DNA from 4 places in the Mammaliicoccus sp. D-M19 genome. Region 3 is predicted to be linked to each of the others. Evidence: riboswitches for the same ligand, from Rfam matches in the RefSeq annotation. Region 3 holds a riboswitch; each other region holds the start of a gene.
What was found. A riboswitch is a leader RNA that binds a small molecule or an ion and turns the genes downstream of it on or off. The one in region 3 is predicted to bind thiamine pyrophosphate.
Positions count from the first base shown of each region.

Region 1: it holds a riboswitch for thiamine pyrophosphate, as region 3 does, so the genes downstream of both, LQ675_RS10110 (thiamine phosphate synthase) here and LQ675_RS12535 (3-oxoacyl-ACP reductase) in region 3, are expected to answer to the same signal.
Region 2: it holds a riboswitch for thiamine pyrophosphate, as region 3 does, so the genes downstream of both, LQ675_RS01760 (ECF transporter S component) here and LQ675_RS12535 (3-oxoacyl-ACP reductase) in region 3, are expected to answer to the same signal.
Region 4: it holds a riboswitch for thiamine pyrophosphate, as region 3 does, so the genes downstream of both, thiD (bifunctional hydroxymethylpyrimidine kinase/phosphomethylpyrimidine kinase) here and LQ675_RS12535 (3-oxoacyl-ACP reductase) in region 3, are expected to answer to the same signal.

Region 1 covers NZ_JAJNHW010000004.1:84,222-92,502, reverse strand. Annotated here, with positions in the region: gene thiO (glycine oxidase ThiO) at 1-807, opposite strand, end outside; gene LQ675_RS10110 (thiamine phosphate synthase) at 800-1,384, opposite strand; TPP riboswitch at 1,461-1,569, opposite strand; gene isdC (heme uptake protein IsdC) at 1,800-2,495, shown strand; gene LQ675_RS10100 (NEAT domain-containing protein) at 2,479-4,038, shown strand; gene isdE (heme ABC transporter substrate-binding protein IsdE) at 4,035-4,919, shown strand; gene LQ675_RS10090 (FecCD family ABC transporter permease) at 4,932-5,906, shown strand; gene LQ675_RS10085 (ABC transporter ATP-binding protein) at 5,887-6,672, shown strand; gene srtB (class B sortase) at 6,656-7,375, shown strand; gene LQ675_RS10075 (antibiotic biosynthesis monooxygenase) at 7,396-7,746, shown strand; gene LQ675_RS10070 (hypothetical protein) at 8,065-8,281, shown strand, end outside.
Region 2 covers NZ_JAJNHW010000001.1:327,182-335,462, reverse strand. Annotated here, with positions in the region: gene LQ675_RS01765 (ABC transporter ATP-binding protein) at 1-1,086, opposite strand, end outside; gene LQ675_RS01760 (ECF transporter S component) at 1,098-1,673, opposite strand; TPP riboswitch at 1,764-1,868, opposite strand; gene LQ675_RS14950 (hypothetical protein) at 2,048-2,173, opposite strand; gene auxA (lipoteichoic acid stability factor AuxA) at 2,321-3,619, shown strand; gene LQ675_RS01750 (class I SAM-dependent rRNA methyltransferase) at 3,967-5,139, shown strand; gene LQ675_RS01745 (hypothetical protein) at 5,212-5,748, shown strand; gene LQ675_RS01740 (carbohydrate kinase) at 5,902-6,993, shown strand; gene LQ675_RS01735 (pseudouridine-5'-phosphate glycosidase) at 6,993-7,910, shown strand; gene LQ675_RS01730 (phosphocarrier protein HPr) at 8,047-8,281, shown strand, end outside.
Region 3 covers NZ_JAJNHW010000008.1:28,348-36,628, reverse strand. Annotated here, with positions in the region: gene LQ675_RS12545 (AEC family transporter) at 403-1,326, shown strand; gene LQ675_RS12540 (NtaA/DmoA family FMN-dependent monooxygenase) at 1,323-2,630, opposite strand; gene LQ675_RS12535 (3-oxoacyl-ACP reductase) at 2,661-3,413, opposite strand; TPP riboswitch at 3,523-3,623, opposite strand; gene LQ675_RS12530 (NAD(P)-binding domain-containing protein) at 3,755-4,903, shown strand; partial or broken gene LQ675_RS15090 (PTS sugar transporter subunit IIA) at 4,955-5,389, opposite strand; partial or broken gene LQ675_RS12525 (PTS fructose transporter subunit IIC) at 5,461-6,916, opposite strand; gene LQ675_RS12520 (BglG family transcription antiterminator) at 6,996-8,281, opposite strand, start outside.
Region 4 covers NZ_JAJNHW010000003.1:18,331-26,611, forward strand. Annotated here, with positions in the region: gene cls (cardiolipin synthase) at 1-872, shown strand, start outside; gene LQ675_RS08150 (HD domain-containing protein) at 938-1,603, shown strand; gene yidC (membrane protein insertase YidC) at 1,632-2,501, opposite strand; gene thiE (thiamine phosphate synthase) at 2,583-3,224, opposite strand; gene thiM (hydroxyethylthiazole kinase) at 3,225-4,016, opposite strand; gene thiD (bifunctional hydroxymethylpyrimidine kinase/phosphomethylpyrimidine kinase) at 4,009-4,821, opposite strand; TPP riboswitch at 4,919-5,017, opposite strand; gene LQ675_RS15080 (aggregation-promoting factor C-terminal-like domain-containing protein) at 5,143-5,985, opposite strand; gene LQ675_RS08180 (single-stranded DNA-binding protein) at 6,354-6,923, opposite strand; gene LQ675_RS08185 (YwpF-like family protein) at 7,104-7,541, shown strand; gene fabZ (3-hydroxyacyl-ACP dehydratase FabZ) at 7,980-8,281, opposite strand, start outside.

The sequences.
Region 1 (8,281 bases), on a different contig from region 3:
ATCTACATAACTCGTTGCACCCACTAAAAATCGATTGCCACGTTTCGGCACAATGTAACAGCCATTCGTCATGAAAAGTGTTTGTTCTAATTTTAAGTCTGGATGTTCTAACAGTAGAACTTCGCCTTTAACACCTGTTACTTTTGGCTCAATTTCATAGTCTGCTAATAACTGATGACTCCATGCACCTCCAGCAACAATGACCTTTTTGGAAAGTAAAATTTGATTTGCAGTGAGCACTTTAAACGAATCGTTTAAGCGATGTATGGATTTAACTTCAGTATGATAAATGCGTTCAATTCCTTTATACTCAATAGATTTCAATAAAGCTTTAGCATATTGATTGGCATTAATTTGGCCATCAAATGGAATATAAATCGCTTTATGATTATAGGAAATCGTATGATTTGAAAGGTGACGAAGTGATTGACTATTTAATGTAGTAACTGAACGATCACGTTTATTTAAAAAACGATATTGCTCAGTTAAGCTGTCGATATCATCTCGTGATGCGGCCATTTTAATTAAACCGTGTGCTTGATAATCAATATTGATATTCGTCTCTTTATATAACGTGTGACTGAGTGATTCGAAATAATCTCTCGAACGTAATGCAAGTTGATAAAGGGGTGTATCTTCAATAAATTCATTTTGTGCACCTAACATCCCACCAGCTTTATAAGATGCGTGTAATCCAGGAACATCTCGATCTATCACAGCGATAGACAACGAATCATTTTTAAGGGCTAATTCACGCGCAATAGACATCCCCATGACGCCAGAGCCAACAATTAACATGTCATACATATGCAAGCCACTCCTCTCTTAATAACTGAATTTCACGCGAACTTCGATCTCTGAAAAATGATATTGCACAAACACCTTCAAAGCCATGAGGCAACGACTTAATAGAATGCGTATCTATGCCACCAATTGCATAAACAGGAATATCTATAGATACTGCATCCTTTATGTCTTTAGAAGACCTTGGTTTAAGACCATCTTTAGAACACGTTTCAAACACGTGACCAAAGAATACGAAATCTAAAGACCACTCACGTGCGCGTTTCACAGTTTCAACTGAATGTGTAGACATACTAACGGATATATGAGGGTGAAGCTTTTTAAATTCAAATGCTTGCACGTCATCTTCACGAAAATGAATAAAATTTAAATCATATTTTTCAAGTATGGTCATATCAGAATGAATCATTAATTTCGTTTGCGAAAAGCCATTTGCTAATAAATAATCAAACGCCCAGCATAGATCATCATGTGTCATAGGCACTCTCAGTAATAACAAATCAATCTCTTCTGCAATCTCTATATAATGTTCTAAATCATCAACATCTAAGTCTTTATACGGTGTAACAGCAATAAACAATGAAATCACTCCAAATAAAAAACGCTATTTTTCTGGATAGAAAAATAGCGTAAAAATTTAATTATAAGTATAAGTAAGCTTATATACGCCACTTTCCTACGCCAGTATGAACTGGATCAGGTTCAAGGAATCCCGAAGTCACTACTTCAGTCTCAGCCTATAATAAGGCACTTCCAGTGGACATTTATTCAGTTATTACATCCATTGTACATATAAAAGTAAGAATGTTCAAATTTATATGTTATTTAGTTACAACCCAAATTATTCCATTCTATTAATTTTTAAATTTTGCGAAATAAAATTTTGATAACTAACTATTTATTAAAATAGAAAATAATATTGACATTGATAACTATTATCAATTAAATTATAAGGTGGAAGGAGAATTTCAAGAAATTTACAAAGGAGGTATATTATGAAAAGGTTTAAACAAGTTTTAAATATTGGGTTATTAGTACTTATTTTATTATCAGTAGGCGTAGGTAAGGTGGCTTCTGCTGATGTTAAGGATGGTACTTATGACGTTGATTACACAGTATTGAAACATGGTACTTCAGATGTTTCGATTGCAAATGATTATTTTAATAAACCAGGTAAGTTAGTAGTTAAGAATGGCGAAAAGCAACTTCAATTAACGATGAATCACAGCCATTGGATTAAAGGTATTACAGTTGATGGTTCTGCTGAAAGTATCGTAAGTGAAGACAAAGGTTCAGACGTTAGAACGTCTAGCTTTAAAGTGAATTCTACATTTGGCCAACTTGCTGGAACAATTGATGTTTATATCAATGAAAAAGTCGATGGTAAACCGTTCTTATACGATAACAAATACAAAATCACATTTGATGTGAAAGAACCTTCTGGCCAAGCTGCGGCAGTTTCATCTAGTGATGCTTCAAAGAATTCAACAGCAGCATCTTCTAGTTCAAATAGTAGTACACCAACTAATGGATCTGCAACTTCTTCACAAGATGTGAAAAATCCTCAAACGAGCGCAGGCACACCGGTAATGATTACAGTCCTTCCAATTGTTGCAGGTATGTTATTAATTGCTACGTTTATGTTCAATAAAAAATTGAAAAGAGGCATAATTAATGAAGAAAAGTGTTAAGTCATTATTAGCGTTTTCTTTATTATTCTCAACTCTTTCATTCAACACTTATGAACCGCTTAGTCATACAACAATGAAAAAAGTTGAAGCAGCAGAAGAACAAGCATCAGCAGTGGAAAGTAAGACAATTGATTTTGTAGTTAATAAAGATAAATCAAATGAAATATCTTATATGGATCAATATATGGTGAAACCAGCAAAGGTATATTTTGAGAATGGGGAAACGTATGTTGAGATGACTTTGAAAAGCGCTTCTTATTGGAAGTCATTTGAACTGTATGATGAATCAGGCGCAATTGCCATTCAAACAGTTAAAGAAGATCATCAAGCTGATACAAAAGTCATAAAGTTTAAAGTTAAACCAGGTAGCCAATCGTTTACTTCAAAAGTTCACATTGTTGTACCGGCAATCAATTATGACAACAAATATACGACTCATGTAAATTTTAAAGAAGTTATTCCTAGTGCACCGACAACTCAGAATTCAAATCAACAAGATACAGGAAAAATAGATTCAAACAATAAAGAGAAAGACGATTCAAACCAATCAACGACTGACCAAAAGCAGGATAATGCAAATCAGAATAATGAAGATACACAACAAGCACCTGCAAAGGATTCGAATCATGAGAAACCACAAACAGAACTTCCAAAGCAAGATACACCAAAGAACGATGAAAAGCCGATAACAAAAAAAGAAGTGCCAATTCCTGATAAAGTTAAAAATCCGACTGGCTCCAACCAAGGATCAACTATTCAAGAAAAAGCAACTTCAACGTTAGGTTACATGGTCTATAAAAATGGTTCAAGTGAAATATCTTATATGGACCAATATATGGTGAAACCTGCACGTATCGTTGAAGAAAATGGTAAACAATATGTTGAACTAACATTGAAATCAGCTTCATATTGGAAGTCATTTGAATTATTCGATCATGATAAGAAATTAAATGTCACAATCGTTTCAGAAGATCAATCTGCAGATACAAAAATCATTCGCTTTGAAAAGCCGAAAGATTTAAAAGTATTAACATCTAAAGTGCATATTGTTGTACCAGCGATTAACTACGACAATCATTACACAACACGTATTGAATTTGATAAAGAAGCGGCATCTGTCAATGTAAATACAGACACAAGTGATGAACAGCAACGATTTGTCAACACACCAAGTAAAGATGATGACACTAAAGGTCATGACTCTCAAAATGTTCAACACAAGCAGACAACACCGACAGATGACCAAAAATCCGAATCTTCAAATGCTTCATCTGGAGCAAATAGTTCAACAAATCATAGTTCATCACCTGTCACACCTTCAAATCAAGCTGCGACAAGTGGTAACAATGAAACAAGTACTACAAGTGCAGATAAAGTGAGTCCAAGTTTCGATCGTAATGCAGATGGTTCAACAAACATGAAACTCGTTAATCCTTCAACAAGTAGCAGTGGAGATGCGATGACATATGCACTTATATTCAGTGGTGCAGTATTGTTATTAGCTGGTTCATTCTTCTTAGGTAAGAAGCGAGCATCTAAATGAAAATCAAATCGCTATTAATTTTAATGATTATATGTAGCTGTCTACTTGCGGCTTGTAACATCAACTTTAGTAAATCATCAGAACCTTCAAGTAAACAAAAGAAAGAAGAATTTAGAATCGTACCAACTACTGTAGCTTTAACGGAAACTTTAGATGCATTAGATTTAGATATCGTAGGTAAACCGACAACTTATAAAGATTTACCGAAGCGATACAAAGATGTACCTGAAATTGGTCAGCCTAAGAAACCGAATGTTGAAGTTGTGAAATCACTTAATCCAACACATGTATTAACTGTTACAACAATTAAATCTGAGATGGATCCAGTGTTTGAACAACTTAAAATGAAAGGTACTTATTATGATTACGACAGTTTAAATGGTTTGAAGAAATCTATCACCGAAATGGGTAATACGTTCAATCGTAAAGAACAGGCTAAAAAACTTAATAAAAAGTTTGATAATGCCGAAGCTGAAATTAAAGCTAAGATTCAAGGTAAAAAACGCCCTAAAGTACTGATTCTTATGGGTGTACCCGGTAGTTATCTTGTAGCAACAGAACACTCTTATATTGGTGATTTAGTGAAAATTGCCGGAGGAGAGAATGTTATACAAAATGAATCAAGAGCATATTTAGCCTCTAATACGGAAGAACTTTATAAAGTCAATCCTGATATTATTTTAAGATTGCCACATGGTTTTCCAGACCAAGTAAGAGAAATGTTTAAGAAAGAGTTTAGTACAAATGATATATGGAAACACTTTGACGCAGTTAAAAATAATAGAGTTTATGATTTAGAAGAAATACCATTTGGCATAACAGCAAGTATTAAAGCTGACGATGCGTTAGTACAGCTTTATGACATTTTATATCATAAGTAAAGAGGTTAAAACATGAAAAAATATTCGCAACTCACGTTCTGGATCATGTTATGTATGCTTGTCATAACAATTTATATATCGCTTGTAAGTGGAAAGTTACCTTTAAGTATAGAACAAATCATCACGAAACTCACAACAGGTACTGAACCTCAAGTAGATGCAGTTATTGATTTACGTATGCCAAGAATATTCATCGCGTTATTTGTTGGAGCTGCTCTGAGTGTATCAGGGGCTTTGCTACAAGCGGTATTACAAAATCCTCTAGCTGAAGCGAATATTATTGGTGTGACATCTGGTGCACTTGTTGCACGAGGTGTCATACTTATATTTTTACCTACCTTGTATTTCTATTTACCGATATTCGTCTTTATTGGTGGGGTTATACCGTTTCTTATATTATTCCTATTAGTATCACGTTATCAGATTACTCCGATAAGACTCATATTAGTAGGTGTTGCGATATACGCCATGTTAAATGGTGTAATAGAACTTTTATCTATGAGTCCTGTTATGCAGTTACCAACAGGTTTAACGATGAAAGTATGGCAAGATGTCTATATAATTGCCGTCACTTCAACAATAGGGATTATATTTGCACTCATGTTAGTAAACAAAGTGAACTTGTTATCATTTGAAGATAAACAAGCGCATAATATTGGTTTTAATATTACGAAATATCGACTTATCATCGGTTTAGTTGCTGTATTTTTAGCAAGTAGCGCAACAGCTATCGTAGGTCAATTAGCATTTGTAGGCTTAATCGTGCCACATATTATAAGACGTATTGTTGGAACGAATTATAAAAAGGTCATACCATATTCCATTATATTTGGTGCATGGCTCGTATTATTAGCAGACACGGTAGGTCGAACAATAGCGCCACCTTTAGAAATACCAGCTAGTACGATTACGACTGTAGTAGGTGGACCATTCTTGATTTACCTTATTTGTAAAGGAGCGTATGTCCATGCGAACAGAGAACGTTAGTTTCAAATACCAGAGAAAGCATATTTTTAAATCGTTAAACATACAACTCAAAAAGCACGCCATTACAACTATCATTGGACCTAATGGATCGGGTAAATCAACATTGTTACAAATATTATCACGTAATTTAGAGCCGAGTGAAGGTATTGTTTACTTAGATAATCAAGCTATTTCATCATTAAATAGAAAAACATTAGCAAGGCAGTTAGCGACCGTACATCAAAATAACCGTGCGCCAGAAGATTTTACAGTTAAAGAAGTCGTACAGTGTGGAAGATATAGTTACCAATCCATATTGAAGAAAGATATCAAACAAGAAGAAGTCATTCAGCATGTGTTACATCAACTAGAATTAGAAGACTTTCAAGATAAACCAATTAGTGAATTGTCAGGCGGAGAATTACAACGTGTGTTTATCGCAATGTCACTTGCGCAAGAACCACAATATATGTTGCTAGATGAACCAACGACATACTTAGATTTAAATTATCAATATCAAGTATTGGATATTATCAGGTCACTTAAAGAGAACTTTAATATCACCATTATCATGGTGTTACATGATATTAACCAAGCGATAGAATATAGCGATGAAATCGTATGTATACATAACAATCAAGTCATCCAAGGACCTCCAGAAGAAGTCGTAACAGAATCCTTTATTTCACGCGTATATAATATCGATGCGAAAATCATCCATGACCCAGAATGTGGCATGCTGATTTGTAAGAGAAAGGGCAGAGCAACACGTGAAAATCATCATTAAAATCATTCAAATAGCATTAGTCGCTGTCATCATATGGTCTGGATATGTCATGTATCACAATAAACAAGAAGATAAAGAAGCGGAAGAACGCTACATTCATTTACAACAAAATTATACACAAATGACAAACACTAATACCGTGCGACCACAATTCAAACAACTCAGTAACATCAACAAAGATATTATAGGATGGATACATCTAGAAGGCACATCATTGAACTATCCAATACTACAATCAAAAGACAACAAAGACTACTTAAAGAAAGACTTTGAACAACAAGATAGTAGAAAAGGTAGTATCTTTATGGATTATCGTAATACACCTAAGCACGATAAAATGAATACCGTCATATATGGACATCACGTAGGTGATAACACCATGTTTGACGTCGTAGAAAAATATTTAGATCAATCATTTTATAACCAACATAAAACGATCCAGTACGATACACAATACGGCAAATATCAATTAGAAGTTATTAGCGCCTATGAAACGACAACAAAAGATAATTACATACAAACAGACTTTAAAGACAAAGCAACATATGAACAATTTCTAGAACAAACATTAAAAAAATCACAAATCTCAACAACAACAGAAGTTAATAAAGACGACAAAATCGTCACACTCTCAACATGCGAAGATCCATATTCACTCACATCAGGACGAATCGTCGTCGTAGCCAAACTCGAAAAAGTATAAAATAGAAAAGAGGCAATAACATGTTTATGGCAGAAAATAAATTACAACTCTATAAAGGGACAGCAGACGAAACAATAGAAAGATTCTATATGAGACAAGGAATAGAAACAATAGAAGGATTCAAGAAAATGTATGTTACAAAAACAAACAACCTCGAAGAATATGACGAAGTAAAAATACTTACAATCTGGGAATCAGAACAAAACTTTAAAAACTGGTTAAAATCAGACGTATTCAAAGAAGCACACAAGAACGTACGACATAACAGAGAAGATAACGAAAGCCCTATATTAGAAAACACAGTCACAACATATACAATCGGTTATCACTTTGATAACGAGGTAGAAGCGGAAGTTATAAACCCAGCATGACATTGAAGTCATGTTGGGTTTTTTGTATTTATTTTGAGAAAAATTTAATTTTTATATTACAATTTTTGAAGTTTAAGGTGTCTTAAATATTACTTTTACGTAAATTATGTTTAATAAATTTATTTGAGAATTTTACGATTTTGAACTACTTATTTCGAGATTTTTTGAAATTTTTTTGCTTATAAAACGTTGATTTAACGGGGTTTCATTGTATTTTAAACATTTTGTATAAAAAAAGTATAGAAATTTATTGACAATAAATGGGCATTGAATATAATAAAAGTATAACCTATAACATCCCTTAGAAAGGAGGCTAAAATGTACAATATTATTAAGTTTGAGTTTTACGATATTCAGGGATTTATTACTGAAGGTAAGATTGGCATGCATAGAGTGGAGGAACTGGTGATTCCTAAAGATATTAGTTTAGATGATATTTTGGATGATTTGGATGAGAGATATGGAGAGTCTCTTAATGATCAGACTGAATTTTTCAATTCTATTTTTGTCTTTGCATGCGTGAGATTGGAAGAAG
Region 2 (8,281 bases), on a different contig from region 3:
GTCTTGAGTCTTGTCATGAGCTGTCTGTTTATCTTGATAAGCATAATTGATAAATATTTCATGATAAACAGATGTTTCGATGAATTGTAATTCTGGATTTTGATAAACGAAATACATATGTTTAGAAGCATCTTTTACTTTTTTGATGTGTTTATTCTTATAAAGTATTTGACCATTATATTTAATGAGCTGCATCATCGTTTCTAAAAATGTTGTCTTACCTGTTCCATTTGGTCCAGTTATTGTAAGCCATTCGCCACTTGAAATCGTTAATTCATCTATACTAAATAGTTTTTTGGAGCCACGTAGTACATCTAACTGCTCTATATTTAACAACGGATTGTGCTCAGTAGTCTGTTTAGTTAATTTTGGGGCATATCGCCATGAGTTAGGATGCCATACACCGTATTCATTTAATATGTCTGTATGATGATCTAATATATCTTGAGGTGTACTATCATGTGTGATTTCACCATTTTCATTCATCACGATGACTCTATCAACATAATTCCAAATATAATCAACTTTATGTTCCACGATTACAACGGTTTGATTTGTCCAATGATCCATAATCAAATCCCATAGTTGAGTCGTTGATTGATGATCAAGCATTGCTGTCGGTTCATCAAGAAATAACGTATTTGTATCTTGTAATAATATAGAAGCAATCGCTAATTTTTGTTTCATACCACCACTTAAACGATTGATTTTTAGTGAAGGGTCAGCATTTAAATTTACCTGTTTCATGACATTTTTTATAAATCCGTCCATTTTATCAGGTTCGATGTTCATATTCTCAAGCACAAATGCTAATTCTTCTTTAATCTCAGGCATACAAAACTGCGTATCTGGATCTTGGAAAATAACACCCGGAAGTGAATCGATATTGATTGAATCTACTTTCATCGGTATGTCCATCGATCTCGGTATAATACCGCTTAATATATTTAATAATGTACTTTTACCAGATCCACTTGGACCTAGTAACAGAACTTTTTCTTTATCGTTAATATTGATGTTTAAATTTTTAAATATAATGCGTTCATCATCAGGATACTTTAGTCTTAAATTTTTTAGTGATAACAATTGAATAACTCCTATAATAAGTCATAATCTTTTTTAGATGCTGGTCTGAACAATTTCGTAACACCAGTTTGGTCAAGTGCTTTTACAATTGCATAGCCTAATGCACCCGCAACGATTGCACCACTTAAAATTCTAATCGTAAACATTAAAATAACATTCCATAAAGCAACGTCACCTAAGTAATTATAGAACCAATCAATTGGTAACGTAATAATACCTGCAGCCATTCCAGCTATTACTGCAACTGATAATTTTCTTGATTGATATCGAACAGCTAGGAAGATGATTTCACAAGCTAAACCTTGTAATAATGCATATATAAATGTTGGAATATCGAATTGCCCCATTACAATTGTTTCTCCAGCGCCAGCAGCAAATTCAGCAAGAATGGCAACACCAGGCTTTTGAATAATTAAATAAGTGACAATTGCTGCAATAAACCATACACCATATACAGATTGTTCTAAGTGTAGACCAAGTGGTTTTAAAATTTCATAAGGTATCCATAAGAACTTATAAATGATTGCAAACAAAGCACCAATTAATACAGTTACTAAAATATCTGATAACGTTAATCTTTTTGACATGTTAAATTCTCCTTTTATATAAAAAATGTGCACTCCTATATCTAAATAGAAGCGCACAAAAATATTGTTATCATTTAAAAATGAATATTATATGATTTACGAACACTTTCCTACGCTAGTATCATCTAGATCAGGTACAAAGGGTTCAGACCTTTTCATGTCTGTCTCAGTTTCAAAACACCCCTAGTGCATTTATTAATTTGTTATCCATACGATAAGTCTTATTAATCTTTTTGTCAATAGTAAATCATAAAAATAAAATTAATTTCTTAAATAAATGATTTGTAAGTCATTAAAATAAATTCAAAATAAAATCGGGAGCGAAATCGCAAATTGTGATTTCGCTCCCGACTAGGCACGATAATGAAATTTATTTATTCGAATGTGTCTTGTATATTTTCTTTTGTTTCATCTTGACCTTTGTTGTTGTCTTGCTTATTTTCTTGTTCTTTTTTCTTAGCTTTTTCTGCTTCTTCTTTATGCTTATCATTATGAGTCATAATAACACTCCTTTAAAATTTATGATATTATTATATACCCAACTACATATAAGTTTTAAACTTCTTGCTAGTACTTGGGACTGATTTTCAATATAATTAAAGACAATTGAAAATGAAACAATTATAATGTTCAATGAGGTGAAGAACATGGCTATAAAGAAAAAAAGCTGGGAAGTTCATTTTAGTCGAATTATAGGTATATTTATTTTGATTACTGGATTACTTATACTTTTTAATGCACCACGTATTAAAGATTATAATATCAAGGATTCAAGTAATATCCATATCAATAATATTTGGGACTTTTTTGTAGCTTTTTTTGATGAATTAGTAAGAATATTACACCATTATATCGGTAACTTTCCAGTTATCGCAGCAATTATAGTATTGCTATTTGGTGTGTTTGTATTATTAGTAGGACGTACTTTAAGAAGAACGACGCATTACGATTATGATATTTCTATATTTTATATCGGACTCACAATTATTTTAATGATTGTTATTATGATGACCATGTTCCAAGTATATAGTTTTGCATCTTTCTTATTTATTATTCCATTTGCAATTCATGTGGGATATGTCGTTTATAAAAATGAACTGAATCCAATGCATCGGAAGAAACATTATTTATGGATTATTATTTCATATGGATTATGTTATTTCATTTCACAATTTGCAATGAACCATAATATCGATACTCAAAATGTAAAACCTATAGACGTTATGAGTGTAAACTTATTCTTCATACTGTTATGGTGTCTGAGTCAAATGTCAGTATGGATTAGTTTATATTTAAGAAGATCATTACCAGTAAGTGATGAAGACATTGAACAATTTCATGAAGAAAGATATTCAAGAGTTAAAAATAATCGCTTAACAAGAAAAATATATACTTTAGCAGAAGGTTTTTACCAAAAATTACAGAATTTCAAACAGGCTACTTTAGAAAAATTCAATTCTGAAGAGGCAATCGCTAAAAGAAAACGACGTAATGAAAAATGGAAAGAGATTATTAAAATCGAAGAAGACGATATTCCAAGATGGATGAGAAGACCGAAATGGTTAAAGAAAAGTTATATAGAATGGATAAGTACTGTAGTTTTATTCTTATTTACATTTATAGAGTTTAATAACCGTAATGGTTTATTCTTATCAGGTGAATGGAAATTATCTCAAATTCAATACGTTTTTGAATGGTTAACATTATTTATTTTGATGTTATTGATTATCTTATATGCATACTTCAATTACACGACAAATTATAAGAATAAAAATAATTTTGGTAAGTTGTTTGTCATTTCAGCATTATTCTTTGAAATTGCAACGACATTCTTTGTATCAGCAATTCAAACTTCACAATTTTCCGTGTTTATCACACCAATTTCATTTTTACTATTATTATTTGTGACACCTGCATTTATCATTCACTTGAAAAAATCATTTTAATATCATACACAAGATAGTTAGATACTTTATTGAGCAATATGCGCTTAATAAAGTGTCTTTTATTTTATAATTTACGCGAGCAATTGCTGTATTTAAAAGTTTAAATATGTAATAAGTAAACTATTTTAATGAATTTATTCAAAAAATGTATTGCGTGGAATAATCTTATCCTTTATACTAACTTTAGTAAGCGTTTACATATAAGGGGATCAAAACTTTCTGGGGGAAATTTTGATTAATAAAATTCGGTTAACAGAGTATTCTAAAGGGGAATACTCTGTTTTTTGGTGTTTTCAATAATATACGTTATAATATGTGAGACATTTCGAAAGGATGGCTAATATATAATGAAACAATTAATGCTCAAAAAAGGAAAAGAAGATAAATATTTAAGAGGATATCCTCTAGTTGAAAAAGACGACGTTTTTGATATGCCTAATATGGATGAAGGTGAATTAGTCGCACTTGTTGATGCGGGTAAAAGATTTATTGCAACTGCATATTATGGTGAACAAAATAAAGGTATAGGCTGGGTATTATCATTAGACTCAACTGAAAAGATTGATCATAACTTTTTTGTAAAGTTATATGATGAAGCAAAAAATGATAGAGCATATTATGAAAATGTAGATGGTATCAATGCATATAGATTATTTAATGCTGAAGGTGATGGAATTGGTGGACTGACAATTGATCATTATGACGGTCATTTATTAGTTCAATGGTACTCAGTAGGCATATATCGATTGAAAGATAGAATATTACCTGCAATTAAAGAAGTCTTTGATTATAAATCAATTTTTGAAAAAAGAAGATTTAAAGGCATGGAAACAGCGTCAGACTTCGTAACGGGTGAAGCACCAGAATTTCCGTATGTCATTGAAGAAAACCATATGTTCTATAATATTAATCTTGATGATGGACCTATGACAGGTATTTTCTTAGATCAAAAAGATGTTAGAAAAAAGTTAAGAGATCACTATAGTCAAGATAAAGATATATTAAATCTATTTAGTTATACTGGTGCATTTTCAGTTGCAGCAAGTGAAAATGCTCGATCAACTACAAGTGTGGATTTAGCTAATAGAGCTAGACCATTAACTGAAGCAAACTTTGGTTTAAATACAATGGATCTTAATCAGAACCACATATTTATTATGGATGTATTTGATTATTTCAAATATGCTTTAAGACATGGTTTAAGTTATGACGTTGTCGTTATTGATCCACCAAGTTTCGCACGTAATAAGAAAAAGACTTTTAGTGTTCAGAAAAACTATCCTGAATTAATTGAAGGTGCATTAGAATTATTAAACGAGAATGGTAACTTAGTGTTAAGTACAAATTCAAGTGCTTTCCCACAAAAAGCATTCAAAAAAATGATAAATCAAACATTAGATCAATTAGGTGTTGATTATACAATCTCTGATGTAATGGGATTACCAAAAGACTTCAAGAGTCATCCTCACTATAAACCAAGTAAATACTTGAAAGTCGTATTCGTACAAATAAATGGTTAAAATTTCCTAGTTCGGGTATATATTATTATAATAATGATTGAATATAATCGAACTGTGAGGAGAATGGAAACAATGGGAATTTTCGATAAAATTACGACAAAAGCAGGCAATAAAGCATTTGGTATACAAGAAATAAAGAAGCGTTCTGAATTACCAATTTCACAAGAAGAATTGTTAGAACGTAGAAAAAAAGCTAAAGAACTTATTCATAAGAAGTCATTAATGTCTTCAGCTGCAAATGTAGTACCAATCCCAGGACTTGGTGTTGGTATGGATATTAAATTAATGGGCGATATCATTGAAGATATTAATAAAATTTATGGATTAAGTCATAAGCAAGTAAATAAAATGCAAGATGATCTAAAACAAAAAGTTTTAACATCAGCTGCAATGAGAGGTAGCCAGTTTATAGGTCAAAAAGTAACGAATGCAATGGTAAAAGTTATTTTTAGATCAGTCGTAAAAAGAGAAGCGGCAAAACAATCAAGATGGGTGCCATTAGTTGGACAAGCAGTTGCTGGCTCAATTAGTTATTATTTAATGAAAAAAATGGGCGAAGATCACATTAAAAAATGTGAAACAGTCATTCAAGACTTTATAGGTGAATAAAATTTTGATACGAAGCTAAGGCATTTTGTAATGTCTTAGCTTCTTTTTGTGTAATTTTTTTATGTTATATTTGCAATTATTCTGAAAACGCTTTATAATTAAAAATGTAAACTAAAGTTTGAAAAATAAACAAATGTTTGCGAGGTGAATTCAATGAATGAAAACGAAAAATTAATTCTTAACTTAATAAAAGAAAATCCTTTTATATCCCAACAAGAGTTATCAGATAAAGTTGGTTTGTCTAGACCTGCAGTTGCAAATATTATTTCAGGTTTAGTTAAGAAAGAATATGTTCAAGGGAAAGCATATGTATTAAATGAACAAAATCCAATTGTTTGTATTGGTGGGGCTAACATAGATAGGAAATTTCATATTACAGACGAATTAGTAAAAGGTACTTCAAATCCAGTTACCTCTGAAACTTCTATTGGTGGTGTTGCTAGAAATGTTGCTGAGAATTTAGGACGTATCGGTGAAGATGTTCTGTTATTAACAACTTCAGGTAATGATGCAGAGTGGCAACATATTTCAGATTTATCATCACCATTTATGAATGTGGATTATGTAGAGAAAATCTCTAGCGAATCAACGGGAAGTTATACAGCATTGTTAGATCAACATGGCAGTATGACGATGGGATTTGCAGATATGTCAGTATATGACAAAATTACGCCGGAGTTTATGATTAAGAACACATACTTACTTAATAAATCTAAATGTATTATTGCAGATTTAAACTGTCCTAAAGAGACGATAGAGTTTTTATGTTCATACGCTGAGAAGAAAAAGATTAAATTAGTCTTGATTGCAGTATCTGGACCTAAAATGAATCGTCTACCTCATAACTTACATGCGGTTGATTGGCTCATATTAAATAAAGATGAAGTTGAATCTTTCGTAGGTAAAGATGCACAAACAGAAGCGGAATTAATTCAATACATTGGTGAAATTAGATCACTTGGTGTGAAGAACTTAGTTGTGACATCAGGTAAAGATAAAATTATTTATGATGGTGATGAAGGACAACGTCAATTTGAAGTTAAAAAAGTAGATAATGTCGTTGATGTAACAGGTGCTGGTGATGCTTTTACGTCAGGTTTAATTTATGGATGGTTGAAATCATTTGAAATCGACAAAATTATTGATTTGGCAAAAGCAAATGCATCTAAAACAATTCAAACAGCTTATACAGTGAGACAAGATTTAGATAAAAAACAATTAATTAAGGACATGGAGGCTTTATAATGGAAAACTATATTCAATTTTCAGAAGAAGTAGAAAAAGCAAAAGAGGAAGGTAAAGCAATTGTTGCTTTAGAATCTACAATTATTTCACATGGTATGCCTTATCCTCAAAACGTAGAAATGGCACAAAAAGTAGAACAAATTGTAAGAGATAATGGTGGGGTACCAGCAACAATCGCAATTATTGATGGAAAGATTAAAATTGGATTGAGCGAAGATGAATTAGAATTATTAGCAAGTGCAGAAAATGTATCAAAAGTTTCTAGAAGAGATATCGCTGAAATATTAGCAACTAAGAAAATTGGTGCAACAACAGTGGCTTCAACAATGATTTGTGCGCAATTAGCAGACATTAAATTCTTTGTTACTGGTGGTATCGGTGGTGTTCATAAAGGTGCTGAGCATACAATGGATATTTCTGCAGACTTAGATGAACTTTCTAAAACGAAAGTAGCTGTCATTTGTGCTGGTGCTAAATCAATTCTAGACTTAGACAAAACATTAGAATATTTAGAAACAAAAGGAGTACCTGTAGTTGGATATCAAACTGATGAACTGCCAGCATTCTTTACAAGAGAAAGTGGTCTTAAATTAAATACAAGAATTGATGAAGTAAGTACAATTGCGAAACTAGCAGAAGTGCAATGGGATTTAGGTTTAGAAACAGGTATTGTTGTAGCTAACCCAGTTCCAGAAGAGGATCAACTAGAACCAAGTTTCATCAATGGTATTATTGACAAAGCAGTTGCTAAAGCTGAAGAAGAAGGTATTCATGGTAAAGATTCTACACCATTCCTATTAGGTGAAATCGTTAAGCAATCTGAAGGTAAATCATTAGAAACAAATATTAAACTTGTTGAGCATAACGCTAAAATTGGTACACAAATAGCAGTTGAATATACGAACCTTCAAAATTAAAGAATAATCAGCTCAAATAATTGCATACTTATGTAATATGATTGAATTGTAAGTGATTTTTTGATATTCTTTAATCGTATAGATAAAATTTGATTTTATACAAATTTAATATAGGTATCAGAAGGAGACAATAAAAATGGAACAAAATTCATACGTAATTATTGACGAAACGGGTATTCATGCTAGACCAGCAACAATGTTAGTTCAAACTGCATCTAAATTTGATTCAGATGTACAATTAGAATATAACGCTAAAAAAGTTAACTTAAAATCAATCATGGGTGTAATGAGCCTAGGTGTTGGTAAAGATGCTGAAATTACTATCTACGCTGAGGGTAGTGATGAGAAAGAAGCTATCGAAGCAATTACTG
Region 3 (8,281 bases):
TTACTAGTGTGAATGAATCTGGGGCAAATGAATTTTTGTCCCAGATTCTTCTTTTTTATGTAAATGATGTGGTGTAGAAAAAGAGGTTCATGAAGCCATAATGTATATTTTATAAATTGAGTGATGAGTGGAATGAGAATATTGGGTGAGATGTGAGTTAAAGAGGCAGTAAACTCACAAGATCTCAAAAGACGTGAGTTAATACCCTAGTAAACTCACAAATTCCATAAAAACCCAGCTCTATCCCACATCTCAGCCCCTAATCCGATTCAAAGTTTGTATCATTTTCTCACATATAGCACACGATTATTCGCAATACTAAAAAGACGCCCCCAACAATTATCTAAGAATGTTATGATATTACTATCAAAAACTTATCTTATACATCGTGGGGGTGTCTTTTTGTCTGAAATGCTCAATATTTTACTAACGGTTGTTGTACCGATTTTTCTAATGACAGCGTTAGGTTATGTTCTTCAAAAGCGTGTGAAACTTGATTTACGTACGCTCGCAAAATTAAATATCAATGTGTTTGTGCCTGGATTTATTTTTGCGAAGTTTTACAAAGCTGAGTTAGCAGTAAATTTATTATTATTAATCATCGTATTCTTCGTTATATACATAATTGCATTATATATCGTCGCATTTGCTATCGCCAAAATGCAAAATTTAGATAAGGGTAAAGAGACAACTTTAACAAACAGTGTACTCTTCTTTAACTCTGGTAACTACGGTGCGCCGTTAAATGATATTGTATTTAAAAGTGATCCACTTGCAATGTCTGCACAAGTTATTGTATTAACGCTACAAAATGTCTTCACGTTTACATATGGTGTCTTCGCAATTCAATCCGTTCAATTAGGTAAACTTAAAGCATTACTCAATTACTTTAAGATGCCCATTATTTATGCACTCATTCTTGCTATTATTTTAAACTATAATCATATTCCAATTCCTGAATTCATGTGGACGACTGTCAGTTATTTGTCTGATGCTATGATTGCGATTGCTTTAATTCTTCTCGGTGCACAAATTGCTAATATTAAACTTAATTTTAAATGGTCATCTTCTTATATTTATATCTTTATAAGATTAGTAGTTGGACCAGCTATCGCATTTGTCATTATAAAATGCATGGGTTTAGACGGCATTATCGCTCAAACATTATTTATTGCTTCAGCGATGCCGACATCCGTGAACAGCTCAGTTATTGCACAAGAATATGATAATTATCCAGCTTTAGCTGCAGAATTAGTCTTCATGTCTACGTTGTTTAGTTCTATTTCTGTTGTTATTGTCATTTATTTATCTTATTTAATTTTTTAATTTACATTTAAAAGTTCTTTAAATGTCTGACTTGAATATGCTTCTCTATAGAGTCCGCGTCGTTGTAATTCTGGAACAATATATGTTACAAAATCTTCGAGACTATGTGGTAAAGTAGGTGGCATTAGATTAAAACCATCAGCAACACCAGACTTAAACCAAAGTTCCATTTCATCTACTATTTCTTCAGATGTACCTATTAATGTGAGATGCCCACCACCTGCATTGAGATAACCTAATAATTCTCTCACTGTAGGTTTGGTATCTTCTATAATTTCTAAAATCGTTTCATATCTGCCTACTGGACCATCGAATGCATCTACAGGTGGCAATTCTGGGACAGGTTCATCCAATGACCATTTCGAACAATCTTGCCTAACAAATGTACTTAATTGTTTGATGGCATTTTCAATTGGTAAAGCTTTATCTAATTTTTCTTTTTTTAGCAGTGCTTCTTCACGTGTTTCCCCAACATAAGTAACCAATCCTGGAAAGACTTTAATATATTTCTCGGGTGTATCGCTTTCGCTAATGGCCTTATTTAATTTATTTCTATAAGCTTTCGCTTGTTTCAAATTCCATGATACTGAATAAACAGCATCAGCATGTTTGACGGCTAATGCAATACCTTGTTTGGATGCACCAGCTTGCATAGCGACCGGTTTGCCTTGTGGGCTACTCGGTGTCGATAACGGTCCATTTACTTGGAAATAATCGCCAGAATGGTGGAAAGCATGCACATGCTCATGGTTAATCACTTTATTGTTATGACGGTCATGAACGAAGTCTTCTTTATGCCAAGATGTAAATAATTTGTCCATCAACTCAGCAAATTCTTGAGCTTTATGATATCTATCATCATGTTGAGGTAAAGCTTTCATACTATGGTTTTGAGCTTCTATATCTGTCATGGATGTTACTAAGTTCCAACCGACACGACCATTCGTTGCATGATCGAGGGTTAAAATTTGTCTAGCCGCAGTATAAGGGTTTGAAAATGAACTTGATATTGTTGAAACTAAACCAATATGTTTTGTAACTTGTGATATAGCAGTCAAGTTCACAATTGGATCCAACCAGAATGCTGGTAATTCACTATCTGATTTTGCAGGGAATGATTGATTATCTGCAAAGAACACAGCATCTAATAAACCTCTTTCTGATAGTTGTGCTAATGATTGATAATAAGAGATATCACCAATCTGTTCAATAGAGGAGTCTTCCATAAGCCATGCTGCTTGATGATGGCCACATCCATATAATAAGACACCAATATTGAGTTGATCGCTTCTTAAATTACGCATTTCTATTCTCCTTATCTCTCTTTTGGAATTCTAGTTCATTGTTAAGCCACCATCTACAGTATAATTTTGTCCAGTTATACCACTTGCTTTATCAGAAGCAAGAAAGCTCACCATATTTGCGACATCTTGTGGTGAAGTGACTTTTTTAAGAGGTGTTGATTGAGCAATTAAGTCAAACACTTCAGGTGTTGTCACAGAGCTGGCATCGGTCGTTTTGAGTAGGCCACCAGAAACAACATTGGCTGTAATGCCATGTTGACCTAATTCAGCAGCGATATTACGCGTGAAGCCAATTAAACCAGCTTTCGCAGTTGTATATTCGTGATAAGGTACGACAGGATTTTGGAATAAATTCGTACCGATGCTAATAACCGCACCTTGTTTTCTTTCAATGAATTGAGGTGCAACACTTTGCACAATATTAAATGCTGCTTTTAATGTGCCATCAATTTGTTGTTGATAGTCTTCCCATGCAAGGTCGACGAATGCTTTTTGTTTTACTGGGTCAAATTTAAAGTTAACTAAGGCATTGTTGACGACGACATCAATTTTTTCAAAATGTTTCGTACCTTCATCAATTAACTGATCAACTTCAGCGCGATTCGTCACATCCGCTTGAATAGCAATCGCTTGTTCTGCTCCAATTTCAGCAACTAACTGTTCTGCTAACGCTTTACTATTATGATAATTAATGATGACTTGATGTCCTTCAGATGCTAATGTACGTGCGATTGTTGCGCCTAATCCTCTACTACTACCTGTTACTAATATTGTCTTTGTCATATGTAACACTCCCATATAGAATTTTAAATAAAAAAATACACAACCTTCTCGTAAGAAAGTTGTGTAAAAACAAAGATATTTATAAAAAGGGCATAGTCATCCCTATAAATTCATTTCACAAACACTTTCCTACGCTAGTACGATCTAGTTCAGGTTCAAAGGGTTCGAGTTCATCCTCATCTCAGTTAAAAAACACCCCTAGTGCATCTATTTAATTACTATCAATGTATAGTTTTTAATAATCGATGTCAAGTTTGTATAAATGTCAGTTGCAAATGATAGGAAAAATCGGTTATGATATAAAACGTATTGATTACGATTTATAAAATGAAGGTGATAAGATGAAGTGGACGATAGTAGGTGGTGGCATCCACGCTATAACGATAGCATTAGAATTAAAAGTTAAAGGATTAAAAAATAAAGACTTAACAATTATTGACCCGCACGATGTGTTCTGTCATCAATTTGACCATCGAACACAGAATATTAGTATGCCTTATTTAAGGTCTCCAATCGTACACCATGTTCACCCAAATCCTTTTCATTTAAAACAATATTTAAAGAAAATGGACTATGCAGGTGGAATTTATGGTAAGTATAAAAGACCAAAAAGAGATATGTTTATGGACCATACAGCGGAACAAGTTGAATATTATCGATTACATGAATGCCATATTAAAGACACTGCTGTAGATATAAAGAAATATAGAGATGATTGGTGTGTCGTATTGGAATCAGGGGAGATGATATATACACAGAATGTCATCATCGCATCAGGTTGTAATCATAAGCCAAAGGTTCCAGAAATGTATGAGCATGCACCAGATGTACAACATATTTTTGAAGATGCAAATATTCAATTTAATGAAAGTTCTCACGTTGTTGGAAGTGGGATATCAGCTGCACACTTAGCGTTAAAATTAATTTATCATGATGATGAAAAACATGTGCATCTATGGACGAATAAGCCGTTAGAAATTCATGATTTTGATGCTGATCCAGGATGGTTAGGACCTAAAAATATGGCAAGTTTTTCAAAAGTGATAGATCCAGAAGAAAAGATGGATATTGTTTTAAAAGAACGTCATAAAGGTTCTATGCCTCAGGAGTTGTTCATTAGATTAAAGAAATATGTGAAAAAGGGCAGACTAACGATACATCTCAATGAACTAGACTATATTAACAATCATCAAATCATAACAGTAGATGGGAAACATATTGATTATGATCATATATTGTTGGCAACAGGGTTTGACAATACTTTGTTAACACAACCGATATTAAATCGCTTAATTCATGAGTATGAAGCACCACTCAATAAATGTGGTTACCCTGAAATCAGTAAACATTTGGAATGGCTGCCGAATTTATTTGTATCAGGTGGATTAGCAGATTTAGAACTGGGACCTTTCGCAAGAAATATTATGGGTGGAAGAGAAGCGGCACGTAAGATAGGTGAAAAGTATCACGAAATAGAGCAATGCAGTTAGATTTATCAGACATAGAAAAGCCTGGAACAAATTCGTTCCAGGCTTTTTAAATTAAATTTCTTTCAAAATATGATAAATAGCTTCTGTGCTTTCAGCGTTGATTAATTTTTCTCTTGTTTCATCATCCATAAGTGTACGTGACAGTCTTTGTAATAACTTCAAGTGTGTATCACTACTATCATTTGGTACAGCAATTAAGAAGATGATTTTAGGTTGTGTTTCATCTAAACTTTCCCATTCAACACCATGTTTGTTTTTCAGAACAGCTACGACAGGCTGTTTGACAACATTTGATTTAGCATGCGGGATGGCTACATTCATACCGATTGCTGTTGTTGATTCTGATTCGCGTTTCAATACAGATTCTTTTAACGTTTCTTCATCGTCTATAAAGTTGTGATATTTTAAATTGTGAATCAGTTTATCTATTGCGTCATCTCGTGACATTTCAGCGTCTTCTATCGTAATGACTTTTTCATGAAAGACTTGTTCTGAATCTGTTTTAGTTTCATCATTTGAAGTGGATGTTTCTTTTTGATCGTTATCATCTTCATCTAATCCCATAAATGATGTTGTCATACCACTATTAGATGATTCCATTTCAGGTGATGCAACTGTTGCTTCTTTTTTCTTCAATAAAAGTGTAACAAGCATTGTAACACTACTTCCGATAATTACAGCAATAAAGAACCATATTATTTTATCGATACCACCAAGTACGGCTACAATTGGACCACCATGTGCAACTCTATCTCCAACGCCACCTATAGCTGCTATGGCTGCTGCGACCATTGCACCAATCATATTTGCAGGAATAATACGTAATGGGTCTTGTGCGGCAAATGGAATAGCACCTTCAGTAATACCGAATAATCCCATCGTAAATGATGCTTTACCCATTTCAATTTCACCTTTATTAAATTTACGTTTATTGATAAAAGTAGCAAGACCTAAACCAATTGGTGGTGTACATACAGCTACTGCAACCATACCCATAACGGCATAGTTTCCTTCAGCAATTAAAGCTGATCCGAATAAGAAAGCAACTTTGTTTACTGGACCACCCATATCGAATGCAATCATAGCTCCGATAATAAGTGCTAAGATAATGCTATTTGTACCTTGCATACCTTTTAACCATGTTGTTAAGCCTTCAAAAATACTTGCAATCGGCGCACCGATAACAAATATGAAAATAAGTCCTACAATAATTGAAGAAATAATAGGAATAATGATAATTGGCATAATAGGTGCCATTGCTTTAGGAATTTTAATGTTTTTAATCCATTTAGCAATATAACCTGCTAAGAAACCAGCGACAATACCACCTAGGAATCCTGCACCAGCTTCACTTCCGTAAAAGCTACCATCAGCAGCAATTGCGCCACCAATCATACCTGGTACTAAACCTGGTTTATCAGCAATACTGACTGCAATGTAACCAGCTAGGATTGGAACCATAAAGCTAAATGCTAAACTACCAATATTTTCAATAGATTTCCAGAATGAATCATCAGGAATTTTAAGACCTTCTGGTGTTGTATCTCCACCTAAAGTTAAAGCAATGGCCATTAATAAACCACCAACTACGATAAATGGCACCATGAATGAAACACCATTCATTAAATGTTGGTAGACCATTTGTAGACCACTTTTTTGTTCTTCGTCATCATGAGTTTGTTTGCTGCCACCTTTTTCATGATGAATATGTGCATCTTGATCGATGATGCGTTGGATTAATAATTTAGGGTTGTGAATACCTTCTCTAACACTTTCGTTAATTAATCGTTTCCCGTCAAATCTTGATAAATCGACTTGTCTGTCAGCAGCGATAATAATACCATCCGCTTCTCTAATTTCTTTTGATGTCAGAACATTTTCTGCACCGACACCACCTTGCGTTTCTACTTTAATATCTATGCCCATCTCTTTTGCGGCTTGTTCTAATTTTTCTTGAGCCATATAAGTGTGTGCAATCCCGTTTGGACATGATGTAATTGCTAAAATTTTCATAACGTCAGCTCCTTCTTAATTCAATTGTAAACGCATTCACTAAAACATAAAAAAGAATAATTGCCGTTAGTAGTGGCAATTATTCTTTAAAACGTTCAATGATATATTGTTTGAATGGTTCATCTTCTATTTTTAGTAAATGCGTAACATCTTGTTCTGTTAATGTAGCAATACTGTGAATGATTTTCTTCATTACTTGTTTATCTTTGTCTGCAATAGATAAGAAAAATACTAAATGAACTTTATGCTGCTTCCATGCTATATCTTGGCGGAGTCTAAACATTAATACATGTGACTTAAAGACTTTAGTAGGATCGCCATGTGGGATAGCAATGCCGTTTCCAATATAAGTTGATGAGAACTTCTCCCTTTCTAATGCACTTTCAATATACCCACTTGATATAGCATGTTGTTGATTAAGCAAACGTTCTGCATGTTGGAATATATCAACAGTAGAATGTATGTCTGTTTCGATCGGTACTGATAGAAAATCGATAGGCAATAATGCGTCGTTGTTTAAAACAGGGTTTTGCTTCTGATTTAAAATGGTTTGGAATCTATGTGCATCTTCTTCTGAAAATAACGGCGATACTTGAACAACTTGTACGTTACTAGGTAGATGTGTCATATCAATGTCGTGTGTTGTAACAAGTATATCTGTGTTAGTGAATGGGTATGTTGAAACATCTTCAAGTTTAATCGTATCGATAATATTAATTTTATGGTTTAACTTTTGAATTTTTGCTTCTAACAAGCTTGAAATGCCCAGTCCATAATAACAAGTAATGACAACATTAAATTGATCTTGTATATTACGATCTATTGATGATTGAAAATGCAATGCTAAAAAGGCTATCTCATCTTCACTTAAATTGAGTTGTGCATCTTCTTCAAGTAAATGAACCGTTTCATATAATGCGTTGAACACAAAAGGGTATTGCTGTTTAATATCCTCTGTAAGCGGGTTGTTAATATAAACATTCTTAACGATACGCAAATATGTTCTACTAAAATGCGAATAAACATTTTCACGAAGTACAGCATCTTGCATAAAATCTATACCGACTTTCGAGTTCATTTGATAAATTAAGCGTTCAATATAACTTTGAATAAATATTTGTTTAAAGCCGAGGTCATATTTATCAAAATAATAGCTAATAAAAAATGAAAATAACTTTGCTGTTTCATCGCTTAAAGTGTATTTAAGCTTTCGGTTGATGTCTTCTATTATTGCTCGGGAAATGACTAAAGCTTCTTGATTAATATCCCATTGCTCTGTCGTATCGTGGATTCTTTTGAAAATGATAATAAGGTGTACGAGCAACTGTTTAATATGCACTTTTGAAGTTTGAATATGGTAATGTT
Region 4 (8,281 bases), on a different contig from region 3:
AGAAATTTAGAGCACAAGGTGGAGAAGTTGCAAGTTTCTTCCCTTCTAAACTCCCACTCATTAACTTTAGAATGAACAACCGTAACCATAGAAAGATTGTTGTTATTGATGGAAAAGTTGGTTACGTAGGTGGCTTTAATGTCGGAGATGAATATTTAGGTTTAGATAAAAAATTTGGTTATTGGCGAGATACGCACTTAAGATTAGAAGGTGACTCAGTCAATGCGTTACAGCTTAGGTTTATGTTGGACTGGAACTCTCAATCTACACGTGACAAGATGCGCTATGAATCTAAATACTTCCCTGATGTTGAATCTGGCGGAAAAGTTGGTATTCAAATTGCTTCAAGTGGTCCTGATGAAGATTGGGAACAAATCAAATATGGGTATTTAAAAATGATATCAGAAGCTAAAAAACATATTTACATACAAACACCTTATTTCATTCCAGATTTATCATTTTTAGACGCCATTAAGATAGCTGCCCTTTCCGGAGTAGATGTTAATGTGATGATTCCTAATAAGCCCGATCACCCATTTGTTTATTGGGCAACATTTGCCAATGTCGGCGAATTAATAAAAGCTGGTGTCAATGTTCATATTTATGAAAAAGGCTTTATACACACTAAGATGGTAGCCATAGACGATGAAGTTGTAAGTATTGGTACAGCAAACATGGATAATAGAAGCTTTGTATTAAATTTCGAAGTTAATGCCTTTATTTACGACGATGAAATCGCTAAAAATTCACGCTTAGCTTATGAGAATGATATGACACATTCATCATTATTAACAGTTGAAAGATATGAAAACAGAAGCACGTGGATTAAATTAAAAGAAGGTATAGCACGATTGCTATCACCATTATTGTAAATACTTAGCGGGTAGAAGAGACGATTGTTCAAACTTTTCTACCTGTTTTTTTTAAGGAGAAAGATATGAATAAAGAACAAATTATTAAAGAAGCAGAATCATATGTTAGCACATTACACAAAAACGATACGACTGGACATGACTTTGAGCATATTTTAAGAGTTAGACATCATGCTCTAGATATTGCTCAGTTTGAGGAAGTGGATTTGTTTGTAGTTGAATTAGCAAGTTTACTACACGATGCTGTCGATAAGAAATTATTTAAAGATGGCAACACAGCTTGGCAACAACTTTATCAATGGATGAAAGACATGGAGATAAGCGAATCTATTCAAACAGAGATTATCCATATTCTAAAGTATATTAGTTATAATGGTGGTAAAAATGAAGGTAAACTTACAAGCTTAGCAGGAAAGATCGTCCAAGATGCAGATCGAATTGATGCGATTGGCGCTATAGGAATAGCAAGAACATTTCAATATGCTGGTCATTTTAAAGAGCCTATGCATATCTCCACTCAACAACCACGCAATTTAAATGATTTACAAGAGGATCAATATCATAATGAACCGAATACGGCAATTAATCATTTTTACGAGAAATTATTATTATTAAAGGATTTAATGAATACTAAACGGGGCAAACAAATCGCTGAAGAACGCCACTTATTTATGGAGAACTTTTTAAAACAATTTTATAAAGAATGGGATATAACTAAAAAAACAAACTAATCACGATGATTAGTTTGTTTTTTTGATTTTATTTCTTTTTCTTCTTATTAGATACGAGTTTAGCTGGTTTCTTCTCTTTATTAGCTTCTTGTTGATTTTTCTCATGTGCTTCAATGATTGGTTTCATTTCTTCTTCTACTTTGTTGTTATAGAAGACGTTACCTAACCATGTTTGAACAACTAAGAATGCACCACCGACTGCCCAGTATAAACCTAATGCAGATGCTGAAATGTATGACATCCAAATAATCATAATTGGAGAAATAAACATCATCATTCTCATCATATTTTTCTGTTCATCTGGAACATTTGCATACTTCATAGAAACAAATGCTTGTAATGCATAAATGATACCTGCAATGATTGTAATAATTAAATCAGGTTCAGTTAAATTAAACCATAAGAAATTCGGATATTCTGTAATTCCGCCTTCAGTAGGATATTTTAATACATAGAATAATCCCATGACGATTGGCATTTGTATAACGATTGGTAAACAACCCATGTTCATTGGATTAATACCATGTTTTTTGTATAATGCCATCATTTCTTGATTGGCTGCCATTTTTTCTTCTTGAGTACGAGCACGCTTAACTTTTTCTTGAATTGCTTCCATTTCAGGTTTAGCAAGTTTCATTTTTTCACGCATTAACTTTTGATTCTTATACGTCTTCATCATAAATGGGAATAACGCAAAACGAACAATTAATGTTATAACGATAATAGCTAGACCATAATCGTGATTCAAATTTGTACCAAGCCAATGAATAACACTATCCATCGGTTTTACGAATGTATTATAAAAGAATCCATCCCTATTCTCAGGTTTAGAATAATCACAACCAGCTAGCACAACCATTACACCAAATAATAATGGCCATAAAGCTTTTTTCTTCATTTTTCCACCTCTATTGATATACTCACATAAAACTCATTCTATCATAGAATAGCGACAACATAAATCAATATATTAATTTTATCAAATATTTTTATACTGTTTATGAAAGCCCTTCACAGTTTGTTCAATATTTTGACTTTTCGCTATAGCAGAAATAACACTTACGCCATTTGCGCCCGCTTTAATGAGCGGTTGCACATCAACTTCAGTTATACCACCGATTGCAACGATAGGAATATCTTGATTGATTTTTCTCACCTTCTCAATCATTTGATATCCACCTTCATCTCCTGCATCAGCTTTAGAATTTGTAGAATGTATAGGTCCCGTTCCAATATAATCGACTTCAGATATATCAGAGTGATCATATTCAATTTTATTTGCAACACTCAAGCCAATTATTTTATCTTTAAACTTATCTTTAAACTCAGATACATTTCGGTCATCTTGTCCAACATGAATACCATCTGCATTTAATTTAATTGCTAAATCTACATCATCATTGACGATAAATGGAACTTGATATTGTTTACACAACTCAAATAATGATTGCGCAAGTGCTTCTTTTTCTGATCCTTTTTTACTCTTCTCACCTTTTTCACGAAACTGAAACATCGTGATGCCTGCTTTTAAAGCTTCTTCAACAACACTTATTAGATTACCATCAGCAATATCTTGACTACCTGCTATAAAATATACTTTCAAAGTTTTTGGATCAAACATTTAGTTCACTACTTTCACGATTTTTTTCTCATTAACAAGTTCTTCAGTTATTACATTAAGTTGATCTATAAATGAAATTTGGAATGTACCAGGTAAATGTGCACCAGGTTGTTGATATGCCAAATCACTTGCTATATTGTATGTTGCTAATGCTTCTTCTAATACATCAATAGTAATTGTTTTTTCATGAGATAAGAATGCAGCTATTACGCCACCTAATAAACAACCTCCACCAGTTACTTTCGTTAACATCTCACTACCATTGTGCAATTCTATAATTTTGTTATTACAAGCAATGACATCAACTTTTCCAGTTATGATAATCGGTAACTTTAATTGCTGATGCGCTTTTTTCGCAATTTTAATAGCATCAAGCGTATCATCACTATCCGTACCTTTCATAATTGTGTCTTCTTCAATAAGTGCTAAAATTTCTGATGCATTACCTCTAATAATATCGACAACTTCATCATTTAATAACGTCGTACAAAAAGTCTTTCTTAATTGTGATGCACCAACTGCTACGGGATCAAGAACTACTGGAACACCATTTCCATGCATAATTTCAGCATATTTCTTCATATCATAAGCTTTATCAGTCGTAATCGTCCCTATATTAAGAAGAAATGCTCCTGCTGCTTTTGAAAATTCTTCTGCTTCTTCAGGTTCTTCACTCATTGCGGGGCTTGCGCCTAATGAAATTAAACCATTAGCTGTAAAGTTTTTAACGACATCATTTGTATAACATACGATTAATGGACTATTTTCTCTAATATTTGTTAATTTACTCATAATCTAATCCCTCTATCTTTTGGTATACAAAGTGGTTCACTGGACCTCTACCTTTGCCTATTTCAGGTGTATATTGAATAGCTAACGTAATAAATCGTTTAGCTACTTCTACCGCTTCCTCAATTGAATGACCTTTAGCTAACTCTGCTGTTATCACTGCACTAAATGTACAACCTGTTCCATGTGTATGTTTCGTACTAAATCTTTCACTTTTCCAGCTTTTCACGCCATTCTCAGTAAATAAATAGTCGATTGCATCCCCGTCCAGATGTCCACCTTTTATAACAACACCTTTAGATCCAATTTCATTTAAGAAAAATGCACCAGCTTTATTAATTTCTTCTTCAGTTTGAATTTTAAATCCAGTAATATCTTCTGCTTCTGGAATATTAGGTGTAACAACTGTAGCTAATGGTAGTAATATTTCTTTAAGTTTCCCTTTCCCTTCATCATCCATTAGCGCATCACCACTTTTAGCAACCATTACTGGGTCAATAACATACGGCTTTCCAGATTGTTCAATAAATGGTTTAATCGTTTGCATCATTTCTTCTGATGCAATCATGCCTGTTTTTATAGCATGTGGCACTTCATCATCAAAGACACTTTTTAATTGGCTTTCAATAACTTCAACAGGTAAATGGTAAACATCTTGTACACCTAAACTATTTTGTGAAACGATACTTGTAGCAACAGCCATTCCATAAACGCCTGATGCATGAAATGATTTTAAGTCCGCCATAATACCCGCTCCACCACTTGGGTCCGTTCCAGCAATTGTTAATGCTATATTCGGTTTTTTCATTGTAATCCACCTCAAATTTATATTTATAATTCTATTATTCATAACTTCATAAAAAATGACCTCTTTCATAAGAAAGAGGTCAATTAATAGTTGTAAAAACGTTCATCGACCACTTTCCTACGTTGGCATTATCCAAATCAGGTGTTAAGGGACTGAATTTAATCATCTCAGCCAAATGGCGCCCCTAGCAGTCACTCATATATTCAGTTTACTTAAGATTATCAAATAGACGTATTGTGGTCAAATTAAAAAATCGCCTAGGATATTTCCTAGACGATTGGATTAATTAATTTATAACCACTTTAGATTAAAGTGTATGGCTTACCACCATCCGTTAGCTTGACGGAAAGCAATAGCAGCTGATTCTGAACCGTAACGGTTTTTAGCGTAGTTTAACATACCTTGAGTTTGTGTAGCTACTGATCCAGTACCCCAAGATTCTTTAGTTTGACCAAGACCTTGGTAACCATTTGGACTTACTGCATTTGGATTACCACTTGATTCTGGTAATACAATCGCATTCCACATAGCTTCTGAACCACCAGCAGCTAAGAATTGAGCTTTAGTAGATCCACCAGTGCTAGCTGTTGAAGTTTGAGTAGTTCTAACTTTTTGAGCTGGTGCTTGGTATGATTGTTGAGCTGGCGCTTTATATGTTTGTTGAGCTGGCGCTTTGTATGATTGAACAGGCGCTTGGTAGCTTTGTTGTTGAGCTGGAGCTGCAACTTGTTCTTGTGTTTGTTGAACTGGCGCTTGTTGTGCTACAGGCGCTTTAGCTGGCTCAACTGATTGAGCTGGAGCTTGTAATGATAAAGTTTGTCCAACAATGATTAGATCTGAAGATAAGTTGTTCCATGCTTTTAATTGAGATACAGTTACATCGTATTTAGATGCAATTTTACCTAAAGTATCTCCTGATACTACAGTGTATTCTGTAGTTGATTCTGAACTTTTCTCGTTAACCTTGATTACTTGGTTAGGGAAGATTAAGTTAGATTTTAAACCATTTTCTGCTTTGATAGCACTTACTGAAGTACCGTATTGTTGTGAAATACTACCTAAAGTATCACCAGATTTTACTGTATGTGTTGCTGCATCGGCTGTAGCTGTTACCCCTGTAGTAACTGCAACTGCCGCAGTTGAAACTGCTAATAATTTTTTCATGATTGAATGTTTCCTCCTGTAAGGTTTTCACTTTTTATATGATTTTTACTGTTTAAACTATACCACTTATTTTTATGTCATAGGTTACAGGTATATGAAAAAATTACAGCTAATATTACAGTTAGATTACGTTAATTTTCAGACAATATTCTGAATATTAATGAACAAAATACCTAAACAAAGCCATTTATAAAGATTGAACAAAATTAATTATCAGACAATTTGTCATATTCATGTAATTTTTTAAACAATTACTTGTAATTATGTATACTTGCTGCCCTACAGCAAGACAGCAAGTCTCGGAATTTAGAATCAAGAATATTTATTTTCGGAAGTATTTCTATAAACAGTTTTATTGAAGTTTAATGCTATGAGGTTGTTACTTTTGTTGCATTCGGATCAGGGGCTTGTTGTTTAGCTTCATCAATAACGTCAACGACATTATGATAATCTTTATATAACTTATCATCTAAATTGTTTGCACCATTCTCTTTTGCTAATGCTTCAGCTCGTAATTTTTCTTTTGCTACTTTAGATGAAAGGTCACTAGCATAACTTTCAGCACTTTCACTAATTAATTCACTCATTTCATCTTTCGTTTGAGGAATCGTTGATTTACTTGATGCAGGCATATTTAAGAATTTGATCGTTTCACAAATAATTTCTGTTATATAATGTTTCTTATCATCTTTAACATATGCTCTTGATTGAATTTGTCCAGTTAATGCAACAAGTTGTCCTTTCTTTGTATACTCATGAATATTATTTGCAAGTTTACCAAATGCTTTACATACAATAAAATCAACAGCAATCGTGCCATCTTTAGTCTTATATCCACGTTCAACAGCTAAACAAAATGTAGAAATGATGATTTCACCTTTCTTATAATATGCAGGGTCCTTAGTTAAACGTCCAACTAATACAGATTTATTTAACATATTCTCACCTCCTTATACTTATAATATAATGAGTCAATTTTTTCAGTCAAAGTCCGATAAATCATAAAATAAACACTTATTCTTCACTTTATTTTATGATTATTGTTATTTCATGCAAAAGTGCTTTATAATAGATAACAAAGTTAAACATTCGTAGATTTAACGATAAGGGGGATGTTTATGAAAACATTTAAAGCCGTACGCTTTCAAATTGTAGACGATGAACAAATTACAGAATATGAATTATTAGATGGTATCATTATTAATAAAGAAAATAGTGGTACAGGATGGCTACTAGAGATCTTAATTTCAGATATCCATTATGAACAAATGAAAGAATATCACGATAACCAAACCTTACTTGATACACGTGTTGTAATAACTAGACCTTCAAACGACCCAGCATTATTTGATGCAACCATAAAATACATAGAACAACTAGAAGATAAAATATCAGTCGTATTTGAATGTCATATCTATACATTACGACAAGTTTATGCAGAACGATTACTAGAGCAACTCATAGATGAAGGCTTATCAGGAGATGAGCTTAAAACTTCATTTAATAGATTGATGCAATCTAAACCGAAATTAAAAGACGAAAAAAGCAATATATAAATAAAAATCTAGGACAGTTTGTGGTCCTAGATTTTTTATTACATGGATATTTAGGTGTTTTACTTCCATTATTCCGAATTCTGGTAGTTAGGTGGGCGCTCATTTACGGACATTTCTAGGAATTCTGTCCCTAACAGCACCTCTTACGGACATTTTCCGGAATTCTGTCCCTAACGACACTTCTTACGGACATTTCTCAGAATTCTGTCCCTAACAATACCTCTTACGGACATTTCTCAGAATTCTGTCCCTAACAATACCTCTTACGGACATTTTCCGGAATTCTGTCCCTAACAACGCCTCTTACGGACATTTCTAGGAATTCTGTCCCTAGCGACACTTCTTACGGACATTTCTCAGAATTCTGTCCCTAACAAAATCAAATTCCATATATAAGCAGAAAAAAGAGAAAACAGCTGCCTGTTTTCTCTTTTTTATTTATTGATCTACAATAGCAAAGCTAATTTCACAACTACATGCAACTTCTCCATCTACTGTTGCTTTTGCTGTTCCTTTTCCTATTGGACCTTTTATTTTGTTTATTTCTACTTCAAGTCTTAAAGTGTCACCTGGTGTAACTTGTTTTTTGAATCGACATTTATCAATTCCTGCAAACATTGCTAGTTTACCTTGGTTTTCTTCTAAGCGTAACATTGCAACTGCACCTGTTTGTGCTAATGCTTCTACGATTAATACGCCTGGCATTACGGCATAATCAGGAAAATGTCCTTGGAAAAATG